DNA from 2 places in the Providencia sp. PROV_01 genome. Region 1 is predicted to be linked to the other one. Evidence: predicted binding sites of a transcription regulator. Region 1 holds the regulator's gene; the other holds the start of a gene.
What was found. Region 1 encodes LexA, which represses DNA repair genes until DNA is damaged. Its sites were predicted from a motif close to TNCTGTATGTACATACAGNA; they were not measured.
Positions count from the first base shown of each region.

Region 2: sulA (SOS-induced cell division inhibitor SulA) is a predicted target of LexA. The motif match lies at 2,281-2,300, and genes of this name have one in related genera.

Region 1 covers NZ_JBRFKD010000002.1:790,244-799,166, forward strand. The annotation lists gene ACU696_RS04350 (inverse autotransporter beta domain-containing protein) at 1-710, opposite strand, end outside; gene ACU696_RS04355 (transposase) at 1,358-1,510, opposite strand; gene plsB (glycerol-3-phosphate 1-O-acyltransferase PlsB) at 1,668-4,151, opposite strand; gene ACU696_RS04365 (diacylglycerol kinase) at 4,278-4,652, shown strand; gene lexA (transcriptional repressor LexA) at 4,789-5,406, shown strand; gene zur (zinc uptake transcriptional repressor Zur) at 5,565-6,080, opposite strand; gene ACU696_RS04380 (TonB-dependent receptor plug domain-containing protein) at 6,522-8,516, opposite strand; gene modD (ModD protein) at 8,649-8,923, opposite strand, start outside.
Region 2 covers NZ_JBRFKD010000002.1:3,356,369-3,364,133, reverse strand. The annotation lists gene matP (macrodomain Ter protein MatP) at 1-124, shown strand, start outside; gene ompA (porin OmpA) at 298-1,386, opposite strand; gene sulA (SOS-induced cell division inhibitor SulA) at 1,742-2,263, opposite strand; gene ACU696_RS16530 (TfoX/Sxy family DNA transformation protein) at 2,495-3,109, shown strand; gene yccS (YccS family putative transporter) at 3,213-5,363, opposite strand; gene helD (DNA helicase IV) at 5,487-7,538, shown strand; gene ACU696_RS16515 (methylglyoxal synthase) at 7,594-7,765, opposite strand, start outside.

The sequences.
Region 1 (8,923 bases):
GCACTGGCGGTCATATCAAATCCGTTGGCGGGGCGTTCATCGTAGTCGTCAAAATCCCGTGACTGATGCCAGTTGTTGAGTCGCAGATAACCATTGGTTGAAAAGCGTAGATTATCGGACCACAATTCTCCGCCAATACCGAGTCGGCTGTTCCCACCTGTAATATCAGCGTCATAAAAGGTGTTGACGCCATACATCCATTGCTCATTGAACCGACGAGCGCCCACTCCTAAGTTTAGGGTGGTGCGATCATTAAGGTTCCGACCTCCTAACTGGGTGAACACCAGCCAATCTGGGTTTTGATATACAGGTAACAGCATGTCGGCAGACAGCGTACTTTGTGACAGTTTATCTCCCGGCTGTACACTAATTTGTGCGGTACCATATTGATTTAACCAACTCTCCATGGTTGATGACGCTGTGCTCACCGCCATATCCTTGGCCTGTTTAGTCAGGTACTCCTCTGCACTTTGTGTGTTCATCGCTTGGAAAAAGTTAGGGGCAGTTTGGGCCAACCAGTTCTCAATTTCACTATCTGAGTCGTTTACTTGTACACCTTTCTTCGTCGTTTTATCTGTCGTATTGGCGATGTAAGTGCTTGGTACATCGATTTGATCTCCAGCTGAAAGTTGTTCAAAAGCGCGGGCGAAATTGCGTTTTTGATTTAATGTTTTTAATTCCTCCACCGTCAGATTGTATTGATGAGCCACACTGTGAACGGTCTCTCCTGTCTGCAGGTGGTAAGGCTTCACTTTGATTCTATCTACAAACCCAGTAGCAAAGACTGAACCAGTTGGTATGATGGATACGGACAGTAAAACGGGAATCAATAAGGGCATCTGAGATGATTTGATACTGTAACGGTTAATACCAAAAATCATTTATTTATTCCTTTTATTCCTTCCTTTAAGTCGTTGTTTCCATAATTAGGATATTTCCATTGTGAATAAATGAACTATCAAAGGTGCTAAACACCAATAATAGAGTGAGATAAGCAGATATTGAGTTGCTGTTATAAATTTCAGTTATGTAATCTAATGCCTCATTTTGGTGGTGGATGTTAATACTCGACTCAATGATTGCATTTCGTCTTGCGGTGAAATTTATATATTTAGATTGATAATGTGAACGTACTTGTTTGGACTAAATAAGAAGTCATAGAGAGTGGGGTTAATTAAGAAATGATAATTTATTATGAATTGAAATTATTTTTTGATATTTACCATATTTCAAACTGTGTGTTTTTTTGAATTTATTTGTTATTTATCAATTTTTTATGTTGGGTTTTGGCGGCTTTTCTTTTATTAAAATAATATTGAATACACATAAAAATCGCCTATCCTTCTAGCTATCAATATTAGGTATTGGCTGTTTTGGTTAGTGTGGTGGAATTCGATACTTTTTCAGTGAGTCCTATATATAGGAACCAAAAGTAAGCGCCATTGGTTTGGATTTCTTTAACGAAGCGATGCTCAGAGATAATACCAGATAAATAATTCAGCAACATCACCTTGATTAATCGAACTCAGTGGTTTCAAAAAACAATTCATCATTGGTGCGGCACTTCGAATTATTTAGGACATAGATTATTGTTAGCGCTAGCTCTATTAAATAAAAGGGGTAATGTGAATAACATTACCCCTTTTACTTATTTAGCTCCAAGATTTCTAGTCTGCATTTGTTTCAGTTTCTGTATTCTTCTCTATCGCAGTGGAAAACTCATCGTCTTGGCTAACACTTTCAATAGTTAAACGGATCTCAGGTGACATCAAGCGAGCCAGAACGGCATACAGTTTCTGTGCATTGGTTACAAAGATATCATTTTCATTATTATCAATGTAGCCTTCCTCCCTTAGGGTATCGACCAATGTCGAGAATACCGCTTTATCAAAGAATTCAGGAGCGTTAATACCGTGTAAAACAGAAAGGCGTTGCGCAAGGATACGGCTTTGTTTTTCCAGTGTATTACGGCTAATTTCCGGGCTCGCATTGAGTAATGACAATGTGATTGCATAACGTTGCAAAGTCTCACGAACGCCTGCTGCTAAGAGCTGTAATGGGCGAATACGGCGAGGATTTAGCACCACCACATCATCTTCTTTTAAGCAAATTAGCTTTTGGTTATTCAGTTCATCAATTAGTGTATCTACCGTCTCATGTAGCTCATCACTGTTATAACGCATAAACAGTTCTGCTTTTAAGAACGGGTAAATTTGGCCTACTTGATAGTGAATGTCTTGGCGGCTTATGCGTTCATGGTGTAACACAATGCTAGTTATTAGCGATGGTAATACTAATAAATGATGGATATTGTTACGGTAATAGGTCATCAAGACGGCATTTTCGCGAGGAAGAATGATAATATCCCCCATGCTGTCTTTTTCGACTTCAAATTTATCCATGTGCAAAGCATGTTCTAACAATTGCTCGGCCGTTTTATTTGGCGTTGTAGCATCTGCGGTGTATGGCACATTGCGCAATAATTGCAGGTAACAGTCGACTTGTTCAACTAGTTGCTCACGAGTCAGTGAGCGTTGACGAGAAGCCAGTAACGCAGTCGCACACAGGTTAATCGCATTGGCTGCGGCTGCATTATTAATATTGACCATAATGTTATCAGCTAACGAACTGACCGTTGGGTTTAGCCAAGTTGGTCTTTGTGGTTCGATAGGGTCGATAGAGTCGCGCCAATCAGGTACACGCTGGTTGAGATAGTGTGGAAGCGAAATTGGCTGGCCAAAGTTAACATAGCCTTGGCCTAGGTTGCGCAATTTACGTAAGCCGCGAACCATAGAGAAAAAGCCTTCTTTCTCTTTTTCTGCACCGCGCAGTTCTTTGGCGTAAGTACCCACTTCCATCACATGCTCATACCCGATGTAGATAGGAACAATGGTGATAGGGCGTGAGTCACCGCGCAACATCGCTTGTAACGTCATGGAGAGAGTACCCGTCTTAGGCTGTAACAAACGACCGGTACGTGAGCGCCCACCTTCCACAAAGTACTCGATGGAGTAACCTCGGGCAAATAGCTCACTTAAATATTCACGGAAAACGGTCGAATACAGTTTATTGCCTTTGAACGTTCGGCGAATAAAAAAGGCCCCTAAACGACGGAAAATAGGCCCAGCAGGCCAGAAATTGAGGTTGATCCCCGCGGCAATATGGGGTGGAACTAGCCCTTGATGGTATAGCACATATGAGAGCAGTAAGTAGTCCATATGGCTACGGTGGGATGGCACATAAACGATTTCATGGCCGTCTTGTGCTAGCTGGCGGACTCGTTCAGCGTGCTGAACATTAATGCCTTGATAAAGGCGATTCCAAGTCCAACTAAGAACCCTATCCGTTAAACGTACTGCTTCATAAGAGAAATTGGCTGCGATTTCTTCCATCATCCCAACGGCATTTTGCTGAGCTTTTTTGAGTGGAATTTTTTTACTGCGCGCTTCGTCTTCAACGGCTTTTTCAATTGCTTTTGACGTCAATAACTTATTAAACAGCTCATAACGTGCAGGGAGTTTAGGCCCAACTGCTGCGAGACGTTGGCGCGAATAGTGAATACGTGCGACACGAGCAAGTTTGTTGGCAATAATGGTGTCTGTACCGTGGTCTTGTGCCATTTTCCCAATTGAGACAATCGGAGATAAACGTACGAAGCTGTCACGTCCTAACCATAAAACGGCGAAGAATTTTTGGATGCCATTTAACAGTTTCAGTGGTGGTGCTGGGGTATGGCCTTCACGACCAGGTGAGCGCCCAAACATCACGGATGCCGGTAGCATTTGAATATCTAGATTTGGGTTGTTTTTATGCAAATCTAAATAAGCATGGAATGTTTTTACTGAATCCTTACGTGGATTCGGTGAATAATAGCGAAAAACACGTGGGCCATCATCGATAAAAACGTAGGCCGGAAGCTTCGTTCCATTGATATCATTGTCGACCAGCGGGTCTGGCAGACCAATAGCTAAGCATTGGTGCCGTAGCGTGAGGAGGTCAGACTTCGAATGATAAGGTAATACGTATAGGGTTGGCCTGTTGACATCAAGCTGCAACTCAGTGATGGGATCCGAAGGAATTAGTTTACTTTTTACCAATAATTTAAGTGGTAAATTCAACGTGTTGTAATATATTTTACGCCATAGTGACATAAATGATTATAGCCTCTTGTTAACAATGCTGCGCAATCATACCAGAAATACATGGTTAGATCTGTTACTGACAATTCACTTTGACCGTAAAAATCGATTATTGTTTGTATTTTTTAAGGAATAAATATGGCGAGTCAAGTTAAGGGCTTCACGCGAGTGATTAAAGCTGCGGGGTATTCCCTTAAAGGTTTGAAGGCAGCTTGGGTTAATGAAGCCGCATTTAGGCAAGAATCTGTTGCTGCAATTATCGCGATTTTTATCGCATTTTATTTAGATATCAGCTATATAGATAGGATTTTGTTAGTGAGTTCTGTTGTTCTGGTGGCAATAGTCGAATTACTGAATAGCGCGATAGAAGCCGTAGTTGACCGTATCGGAAGTGAATATCATGAACTTTCAGGGAGAGCTAAAGATATTGGTTCTGCCGCGGTATTTGTGAGTATCGGTTTAGCGTTGTTTATTTGGGTACTCGTATTATGGCAGCGCTATTTCCCTGGTTAAGGTGTTTGGTTACTTAATCAGGTAAAAAGAAAATAAATCGATAACAAATGCTTAAATTGAGCGATTTAACTGTTCCAAATCTTCATTTACCTGTATATACTCACAGCTTGACTGTATAAACAAACAGGGGAACGGAATGAAAGCACTGACGGCTCGACAACAGCAGGTTTACGATCTAGTGCGTGACCACATTTCGCAGACGGGTATGCCTCCTACACGCGCTGAGATAGCAGCAAGCCTTGGTTTTCGTTCGCCTAATGCGGCAGAAGAGCATTTAAAGGCCTTAGCGCGTAAAGGGGTTATTGAAATCGTCTCAGGTGCATCTCGAGGTATTCGTCTGCTTCTTGAAGAAGAAACCGAAGATCAGGGGTTACCTCTGATTGGACGTGTAGCCGCTGGCGAACCATTATTAGCACAGGAACATATTGAGAGCCACTATCAAGTTGACCCTGAGCTGTTTAAACCACATGCAGATTTCTTATTGCGTGTGAATGGGATGTCCATGAAAGATATTGGTATTATGGATGGCGATTTATTAGCTGTGCATAAAACACAAAATGTACATAACGGGCAAGTAGTGGTTGCACGTATCGAAGATGAAGTCACTGTTAAACGTTTTAAGCAACAGGGTAACCGTGTTGAGTTAATAGCAGAAAACCCAGAATTCGAACCTATTGTTGTTGACTTGCGTCAGCAAAATTTCACTATTGAAGGTTTAGCGGTTGGGGTTATTCGTAACAGTGATTGGTATTAATTTTCGTTAGCAACCAGCTGTGTTACAGACGGTGAAGACGATTGCAGGCAGATTTCATGGTTTTATTCTGAAGTCTGCCTGTTTTGTTTCCTTTCTTATATTTTTCTCTTCTCTATTTTCTCTTTGCATTTCATCAAACGATCTAGCAGTCCGGCTATTTACTTTTTCTTAGGGGTTACAGGTTGTTCGTGGTTATGATGACAATGTTCATGATCTTGGCAGCTATTCACTTCGTCGCAATTTTTACATAAACCATGGTTTTCCACTACGGTATGCCTTAAGCGGAATTGGTGTTCATCTGCCAAATTAATAATTGCGGCTTCTATCGTTGTGCAATCACTTTCCGTTACGCTTCCGCACTGGTCGCAAATTAACATAACAGAGATATGGCTTGGGTTATCAAAATGGTGACAAACAACATAGCTGTTGGTTGATTCGATTTTATGGATAAAACCTTGCTCCATTAAGAACTCAAGGCCACGATAAACGGTAGGTGGCTTAGCCTGAGGTTCAATTTCACGTAGTAAGTCGAGTAAATCATAAGCACTGATCGCACCATGCTGTTGTGCTATTAGGCTCAATACCGTTTCTCTCTGTGGTGTCAACCTGACGCCTCTTGATTGGCAAATATGTTCTGCCATCGCAAGAACTTTTTTTTCACTCATCTTTTCCATTTTACTGACCCCACCCGTTGAAAAATGCAAATGTTTACTGCACACAAGTTTATCACAGTTTCTTGAACTATTGAGAATCAAGAGATGAATGCGGTGCTATCAAAAAATTTTAGCTTTGCTGAGTTTTTTTGACTAATAAATAAAATATAAAAAATGATATTTAATTTTATTTAAAAATAAACAGATAAAATGAAACATATATTAAACAAATTTATTATAAATTCATAACTCATGATGAACAATTAATTGAAAGATTTAGTTTTAATTTGATGTAATTTTAATTAAGACTTATCTTGCCTTTAATTTACAACCTTCTTTTCTCACCCTCTAAAGCTTACTTTATGGGGTTTATGTTTATTATTTTTGCAGGAGCACAGATTAATCTTATTTTATTTATATAATATTAGGCAATGATTAAAGTCATTGCCTAATATATTTAGATTAGTATTTATATTCAATACCTAACCAATAATTACGACCCTCTTCGATATACCCATTAGTATATTCATATGATTTATCGAATAAGTTATTAACTGATGTATTAACAGATATTCCTTGTCCAAAGTCATAATCTAAACGTAGGTCAGTTTTGGCATATCCACGCACTTTGCTATCTGCATCGACATAATTAAAGGCCCAGCTTCTTGCTTCTTCGGTTACAGTGATGCTGAATGGCTCATAAGGGGTAAATTTCACCCAAGCGAAGGCTTTGTGGATAGGTAATTCAGCAACATGTTTAACGCTGTAGTGTTTTGGATCAGCATGAATGTAGCCGTAACTTAAACCCGCTTCCAACCAATCGGTAATTTGCCCGTTAGTCCCTAAATCAATGCCAAAGTAGTCAACTTTGCCGCTGTTACGATTTTCGAGTATATAACCTCCATCCTGATTAGTACCGACACGATGCGCCATAATGGCATCAGTTACATGGTTATAATAGAGACTTGAAGTATATGACCAAGTGGGTGAGATATGTCCCTTGTAAGTCAAATCATAGGTAAGAGCACGCTCAGTATCGATATGTGGGTTAATGACGAATGTGTCGTCACTTTTCATTTTTTCTTTGGTATAACGCTCTTTTTGCGTTGGGAAACGGCTTCTTTCTGATATAGAAAATTGAACGGTATCTTTATTTTCTAAATGATAGCGAGCCATGACTTCCCAGTTGAACGCATGTTGGCTATTGCCATCGTATTTTTCAAAATCACCAGATTTGTAATCATAGCGCTTACCATCAGCACTTTTGCGCCAGTCATAGCCAATACCACCAATAATATCTAAGTTATCCATGGCAACCCATTGATATTCGGTAGCAATAGAATAGGTATTATCTTTATAGCGGTCGAATGGGACATCTCTTTTGGCGCGTGCACGGTGGACATCTTCTTTCCAGTGTGCAGCAAATGACAGCATATCTAATTCACGCACGGTGAAGTCAACACGCATGTCAGCACCGTTACTGTAATCATCGTAACGGCTGTAGTTATAAAGGCCTTTTTCGTAATCTTTGACAGATTTATACTGATGAAGCGTATTTTTGAACGTATCGTGGTATAGGCGACTCTGTAAGGCGATATCGTCGGTGACTTGGGTTGTACCGTTGAAATAAATGCTTTCTTTATCATAAGCAGGCCACTGCCAAATTTGTTGTTTTTTATTCGTTACGCTAGGTGGACTATTTTTATCACCCTCTTGTTTTAAATAAGTCACGACGTATTCATCTGCTTCTCGTGGTGTCCAGCCTACTTTCACCATCATACGTTTGTCATCAGTTGCTGAATTCGGGCGACGGCCATTATTACCCGCTAATGGGTTATTATTTTCTGAGCCCGGTATTCCCATAAAGCGCTGCTTATATTGACTGCCACTGACTTGAATAAAGCCGAGATCGTTACGCCCCCCTAAACGTGCGCTGATATTGTGGGCGTTATCTGCACCGCGAGCAAAACCTTGGTTTAAGCTAATATTGGCTTCAAAGGGTTTTTGAGGCGTGGCGGTGGTTAAGTTGATAGCCCCGCCCATCAGGTTCGGGCCTTGTAATAGAGAGGTATAGCCGGTAGATAGCTCTACGCTGGCTAGCTCGCTAGTCATAAAGCGGCCAAGGTCTAGCGTACCGTCATAAGGCACGTAAGTTGGAATACCATCAAAGAAAATAGGTACTTGGCGGCTATCAAAACCACGTACATTGACTTGAGTTTCATTGCGGTTTCCTGATTTTTGAATAGAAACTCCTGGCATGGTACTCAGCGCCTGTGCGACGTTTGTTTTATTCAGCTGCTTCATTTGGTTTTCTGTGATGATGTTAGCATCAGCGGCAAGCGGGGTGCTCCAAACGGACATCACATCGGTATTTTTTTCAGTGTTAGGTGAGGCTGCGTAGCCCTGTGTCGTGAATAAAGCCATCCCAATCCAATAGGTAATTTGTTTTATTTTCATTATGTCTTTCCAGTTTTGTAAATAACGATATATTATTTTTTATACAACGATATGCGTCATTAACCATAGGTGGATGCAGCCTACGGGGTAGGCTGTTTTTACGAACGGTTTTTCTGACGCTAACTTCTTAGCTTACTGCTTAAAGATCTTCACTTTTATATCTCGGGGTGCTGCGTAGTAAGGCGCGGATGTAACTAAGAGTGATACACCAGTTTGCGCGAATGCTTCTATTGTTTTTAAATTAATTCCACCTGCAATCGATAGCTGGCAAGGCCGGTTTTGCTGCTTGGTGAGTTCTTGTAGTTGCTGAATTTGTTCAATAGGCAGTTTATCGAGTTGTACAATATCGGCTTGCGCATTGATTGCAAGAATGGCCTGTTCGTAATCATCGGCCTCGACAATAATCA
Region 2 (7,765 bases), 2.6 Mb from region 1:
GTCTGAAACTATTATTCAGTTGATTGAAGATGCAGAACATAAAGATAAATACGAAAGCCAGATGAGCTCATTAAAGCAAGATTTACAAGCGATCCTCGGGACGTCAAAGGAAAAGGATAATTAACAAAGGTTAGCGGCTCATTACTGTTGTATGTATTCAAGTAGTATGCTTTTATTACGAGATATTTATTTTAAAGTGAATTTTTATATCGTTCCTATTATTCTAATAGTAAAAAAAAACCCCAATATTAATTGGGGTTTTTATGTTCAGTTCGAAATTCAAACTAGGGCTAAGAATTAAGCACCTGGTTGAGTTACAACTTCAGTTGTACCTTGGATTTCGATTTCAACGCGACGGTCTGGTGCTAAACATTCGATCAGAGCAGCACGGCCTTTAACATCGTCACATTTGTTACCAGTTACTGGATCTTCTTTACCACGGCCTTCTGCAGCGATTGCGCTAGCTGGAACGCCTTTAGCAACTAAGTAGTCAACTACAGACTGAGCACGTTTTTGTGACAGTGGCAGGTTGTAGTTTTGTGAACCGATACGGTCAGTGAAACCAACTACCAGTACGCGACCTTGAGTTGGGTCGATGCTGCTAAGTTCGTTGTACAGCTCATTCAGAGCTTCTTGACCTTCTGGTTTCAGGCTTGCTTTGTTGAAGTTAAACAGAACGTCTGAACGCAGAGTAAAACGTTTGTTTTCAACAACTGGAGCAGGAGCTACAACTGGAGCTGGAGCAACAACTGGAGCATCAGCTTGACCGAAACGGTAAGCAACACCAACACTCAGCATGCCGTTGTCTGGACGAGTACCGATATTGTCTTTGTCACCTAAGTTGCTAACCCATTGGTAGTCTAAACGAGTCGCCCACTCTGGAGTGATTGCGTACTCAAGACCCAATGCGTATACAGGTGCAACGCCAGTGTCAGTTTCTTTGAAACGTTCGCCATTTTGGTGAGCTTTAGCTTCAGTGCGGTAAACCATACCACCTAAACGAGTGTAAACGTCTAAGTCATCAATGATTGGATAGCTTAATTTGGTAGTTAATGAAACACCCATAGATTTCAGGTCACCGCTGTTACCAGCGCCTTTGTATTTCATTTTACCGAACCAATCGTAGCCTAGCTCAAAGCCTAAGTATTGGTTATATTGGTAACCAGCGTAGGCACCTGCACCGATTGTGTCACGGTCAGTGCTGTTACCAACAGTGCCCCAACCTGCATAGTCTGTACCAGTTTTTGCTGGGTTCAGGCTAGTGTCTTCATAGTGAGACCAACCTAATTTAGCACCGGTATACCAAGTGTTATCTTTTGGAGCTGCTTGTGCAACGGTTGCAAAAGCTGCTACTGCCACTGCTACTGCGATAGCTGTTTTTTTCATTTTTACGCCTCGTTATCATCCAATATTGGCTTGGCTTCGCTGAGCCTTATTATATGCCATTGGTTTAATTTACTTGCTAGGTTTCGCAGACATTATCTACAAAAAAATAATAAAAGTAAAAAAATAATGCCATAAGCCGAACAAGCTAAAGTCTACAACGAACTTAAAAAGATACAAGTAGAGTGAGCAATAATCGTTAAAAAAAGTATTTTTTTAGTGTATAAATCAGAGAGATATGTATATTTTTCGTAATGATTATTTTTTATCTATCTGATTGATCTACAATACTTTTAATTTAACTTTAGAGATAAATATTTCTAAAGGTTAAATTTAGTAAGAAAATTCTTAATCTTAGCTAGTGATAATGATTTGAGTGAATTTTTAAGTGGTTTGGCTGTCCTGCATGTGTGCTAACCATATTATATGTTTCTTGTGGGCGCATAATTAAACCGATAGAACGACCTTCTTGAGCTGCATATTGTAAGCGAACAAAATCTTGCTCGCTTATTTCCGGTAGCCACCCTAGAACTACACTATAATTACCACTTCTTAGTGCTTTTTCCATAGCATCAATCGTAGTGATATCTTCCATATGATTTAATTGCATAACTTTATGAGTAGGTATACCTGATTGTTCTAACCAGTGTTTACTTAGCCTTTTATTTGGAGTTAGCCAAAGTAACCAGCGTGATTGAACCCCAAACTGACGAAGCATTGGTAATAAAATATAATCCATAATAGGGTGTTTTTCATCGTAAACAAGTTCGCTCACCATACCTTGTTGTATAGAGCTATTGGTAAGCCCTGTAGCAGGGATTGATTGTGCGTAATTATTAAGAGAATGTTCTGTTGAGTTGTTCCAAGAATAGATGCTCATAATTTACCTCGTTACAATGCTGTATGAACATACAGTAACTGTATATCCATCCAATATCAAGGCTATTTTTTCAAAGCGCTTCGCAACTTTGTTGTTTTTCTCCGCATTCTTCTTGGCATTTTTTATGGAAACTCTCAAAATTGGTTACGCGTAATTATCTGTAAAAAAAGAAATTATAAAATTAATTTTCTAAAGGATGAAAATTGAGCATACCCAAAAAGGAGTTTGGTAATGTTGTTAGAAGAAGAAAAAATTTTTTATTTATCCGGTTTGTTAAGTCAATTTGGCGCATTAAAACGTAAAAATCATTTTGGTGGATTTTGTTTACTAGTCGATGATGCAATTGTGGGGCTGGTACTTGATGAATGTTTTTATTTACGAGGTTGTTTAGTAGCGAGGAGCCACTTTGAAGCGTTAGGGTTTAATCGGTTAGTTTATAGTAAAAAAGGTATTCCATTGGAAATGCGGTACTATCAACTTTCGGAACAAGTTTGGCATGACGAAGTTTTGTTTCTCCAATATATTGAGTTGGCTTACCGTTCAGCTATCGAGGAATTAAAACAAAAGCAATCAATGACCATGCGTATAAAAGATTTACCCAATATGAATATGTCAGTTGAGCGTGCTCTAGGGAAAATTGGCGTATCTCATGTTGACGATTTGCGCATGATGGGCGCAAAGGCTTGTTTTATGAAGCTAAAAAAACATGGTAGGAATAACCCCAGTATCAAGCTACTGATTGGCTTAGCAGCTGCAATAGAAGGGTGTCATAGTGCTGTTTTGCCTAAGGATATCAAACAAGAGCTAATTGCTTGGTATAATAGTTTTGAGTTGACGTCAGCCTAAACTCACTGAAAACGACTTTTACTATTAATATAATCAATATTACATATACGCTATATGAAGATGAGTGGGTATTTAGAATTTTAATACCCGCTCATCGGTATATTTATGTTGCACTGATAGTGCGAATGATTTGCCGTATCTCAGGTATTAGTTCAAGCAATAACTTAGTTTGCTCCATGATAAGCAACGTTTTTTCGTCATCACTGGTTGAAATATAATCTATGCGGTGTAATAGACTATGGCGAAGTTTATCTGATTTTTCATCGATAACTAGTGGGTCAATGGTTGTGATTTGCAAGGATGATTCAACATAGCAAATAGCATCGTTGAGTAATGAAAGATTACTTTCATTTTGCATTTTTTCACGATGTGCACCTAATGCTGAAATATAACTGAGTAAAGTATGGTTTAAGCAAAGAAGGCGAAAAGCTTGTTCTTGGGTGATTCGATAAGACTTAGGGTCAGAAGCCATATTGGAAACAATCGATGCAAACTCTGCATCATTATTGTGTGCGTCTCTACGTGCAACTCGGTACTCAAGGCGGTTGTCTTTACCTTGGTAGTACTGCTGCAAAATAGCATCTAAATAACGGCAGTTGCTATCCATGGTTTTTTGAATGACTTGGGGGAGTTGGCGGAATTTCCAATCTGGCCAAATAAAGCTAACGGCAAGTAATGCAATAAAACAACCAATTAATGTGTCAATGATCCGTGGAAGTGCAACATCAAATCCTTCGCCCAATAGGTTAAAACAAAACAAAACGAGAAGTGTGATGAATAATGTTGCTTGGGCATATTGGCTACTGCGAAACATAAAAAACAGTAAGCCAGAAATAACGATTAGCGTAAGTTGCCCTTCCATTGAGGGGATTAAATTCAGCAAAGGTAAACCAATGAGAATACCAACAATAGTTCCTATTATGCGAAGGGCTAAGCGGCGTTTAGTGGCGCTGTAGTTAGGTTGGCATACAAATAAGCTAGTGAGTAATATCCAATATCCTCTTTCCATATCAAATAGTTGGATAATAATATAGCCAGTACAAAGGAGAATTGACATTCTTACTGCATGGCGAAATAAAGATGATTTTGGCGTTAAATGGTGCTTAACCCGCGAAATAATATCACTAATACCTGATAACGATTCATCAGATAACTGCTCTACCTGTTTATTATTTTGCTGCCATGCACTTTGCTCAAGGCTCAGGCCTTTAAGTTGAACATCAATTCCTTTTAAGTTTTTAAGTAGGTTATACAGGGCTTTAATTTCATGAAGCTCAGGCGATTGCTGTTTTAGTAGCTGTAGCGATTTTTCAATGTAAGCGAAGGTACGTTCAAAACGAGGATTATGTTGGTATTGTTTACGCCATAAAACAGATTGAGCAACTTGTTGGCAGGCTCTCGCTTGCATGGTTAATAGGCGTTGGAAACGAAATAAAATATCACAGTGACGTAAAGTGCGGCTAAGCTGTTGATATTGTATGTGGGATGAACTTGCTCGTTCGTGAATGTCTTGAGCAACAAAATAATATTGTAGCGAATTTCGTGTACCTTTTTGTCCCCGATCCCCTTTTAATCGACTCAATAATGCAATTTTTGCTTGGTTCATGGTGCTAACCAAGTGGCTGTTTACTAATGCTAAATCATAAACAGAGCGTTGGTAGTCATCTTCTAAATCAGGATCAAATAAGTTAGCTTTTGCGTCTAAATAAGCTGAAAGTTGCTGATAACATTGGGTTATTGCATCTTGCAATGGCCTTACAGGAAATAAAATATGCCCAATCAAGGTTAAAATATTATACCAAATTGCCCCTGTCAGTAATAATGCGGGTTGTTGGTACCAAGTATCAAAAATGGGTACGCCGAGCATGGTATAAATGGCAATTAATAGTGCACCAAATGCGATGGTAGCGTATCGCTGTCCTAAAGCACCAAGAAGAATAAAGCCACACGTAGAAAATGCGAGGCCAAAAAAGAAAAATAAAGGATAGGGAAAAAGGAGTTCAATAGAAACGGATGCAATAAAAAAACAAAAAAGTGTAATAATTAAATTTTTTATTCTACCAGTTAGCCTATCATCTAAGTCAGTTAGTGCTGCAGCAACGACACCCAATGTGAGTGGGATGGTGATTTTAGGCTCTTGACCTAACAACCATGGCACTAAGGTTGCGCCTGTCAGGGCTATAAATATTCGGATATAATATAAAATATGGCTGTTATATAGCACACGACGATAACTGGTAAGCAGTGTTAACACAAAGTACCTCAAAGGTAAGACAAGCCTTAATCTATATAGGATAGCTTGTTTGCAAGGAATAAAAAAACGTTTGGAATCAAGCCAACCGTATTTTTGTCATTGATTTTCTCAGGTGCAGGACGTATGGAACTGAAATCAACACAGATTGGACAGCGTCTGGCTCAGCATCCCTACAATCGGGTTCGCTTACTCAACGCAGGTATTGAAGTCAGTGGTGAAAACCACCAATATCTTATCCCATTTAATGAACTCATTGATCTTCGTTGTAAGAGAGGGATTGTTTGGGGGGAGTTAGAATTTGAAATTGTGAATGAACAGGTTGTTCGTTTACATGGCACGGAATGGAAACAAACTCAGCGCTTTTACCATTATTTAAATGAAAAATGGCAGCAATGGAGCACTGAAATGAGTCAAATCAGTGCTCATGTATTGACTGAGTTAGTTAATACGATTGAACAATTGACTCAGCAAGATCATTGGTTGACATTACACCAATTGGCTGAAATAAAAGATAAAATATCACAAAAGTTCTCATCATTGCCTATGCCTTTAGCACGCATTTCATTGTTTGAAAATTGTGCATCACAGTATCAAGAATGCCTGAATTGGCTAAATAACAGCCAAGAATGTCGAAAACAAATTAATGACTATTGGTGTGAGTCTGTTTTAGTTCGTTATCACGATTTTTTCCAGCAAGTAGAAACATCACCTCTCAATTATTCTCAGTCCTTATCTGTGATCAATGGTGAGGATAATGTATTAGTGCTGGCGGGGGCTGGAAGTGGTAAAACATCAGTCCTAGTCGCTAGAGCGGGTTGGCTTATCTTGCGAGGTTTGGCAAAACCAGAACAAATTCTCTTGCTGGCTTTTGGTCGTAAAGCTGCGGATGAAATGAACGAACGTATTCACTCACGCCTACAACAAGATATTGAAGCAAAAACTTTTCATGCTCTTGCTTTACTCATTATTCGTGAAGGTAGCAAAAAATCGCCCGTGATTAGTGAGTTAGAAACAGACACTCAAAAACGGCAAACATTATTATTAAATGAATGGCGAGAACAATGTTCAGCAAAGAAAGCGCAAGCAAAAGGGTGGCGAGAATGGCTTTCTGAAGAGTTACAATGGGAAATTCCAGACGGTGAATTCTGGAAAGACGAAAAAATTAGCACTAAAGTCGCTACTCGGTTAGACCGTTGGCTAAGCTTAATGCGTATGCATGGTGGTAGCCAAAAGGACATGATTGAGAATACGGCGGAAGAAATAAGAGATCTTTTTCAAAAACGTATTCGTTTAATGGCGCCGTTATTGAAAGCGTGGAAAAGCGCATTGAAAGATGAAGGTGCAATTGATTTTTCAGGATTAATTCATCAGGCCATCAATATTCTAGAAAAAGGGCGTTTTATTAGCCCATGGAAACATATTTTAGTTGATGAGTTTCAAGATATTTCTCCCCTTCGCGCTAAGTTATTGCAAGTACTACGCAAGCAGAATAAGCAAACGACGTTATTTGCTGTTGGAGATGATTGGCAAGCTATCTACCGGTTTAGTGGTGCAGAATTAGACTTAACCACATCATTTGAACATAACTTTGGCATTGGAGAACTTTGCGCTTTAGACACGACTTATCGTTTTAATGAGCGTATTGGTGAGGTTGCTAATCAGTTTATTTTACAAAACCCTATGCAGTTAGATAAGCCATTGAATAGCTTAACTAAAGGAAATAAAAAATCCGTTATTCTTCTGTATGAAGATGCACTGGAACGTTTGTTGGATAAAATGAGTGGTTATGTCCTTGATGATGAAACGATATTAGTGCTCGCTCGCTATCATTATTTAAAACCTAATATATTAGATAAAGCCAAGACTCGTTGGCCAAAATTAAATATTCAGTTTATGACTATTCATGCCTCAAAAGGGCAGCAAGCAGACCATGTGATAATTTGTGGTTTGAATAGTGGAAAGGATGGTTTCCCTGCTCCTGCCCGCGAATCAATTATTGAGCAAGCATTACTGCCTAAGCCAGAAGATTTTGACCATGCAGAAGAAAGACGTTTGCTATATGTCGCATTAACACGGGCTAAGCAGCAAGTTTGGTTGCTTTATCACCCAGAAAAGCCGTCAGAATTTGTTGATGAACTCAAGCAATTGGGCGTTCCAAAGCAAAAGAAACCTTAAGGTAAACTTATTTTATATTAAGCGCCAGAATGCTGTGGCGCTTAATATTGATAGATTAGTTAGTTCGTTTAGTTAAGTAGCTTTGGTAATCAGGAATAACAATGTCTATCGCATTATCAAAATAGGTGGAAGTAATTAAAAAATCAGCAGTTGCAGGGTTGGTTGCGACAGGAATATTCCAAACTGTGGCTAAGCGTAGTAAAGCTTTAACATCTGGGTCATGAGGT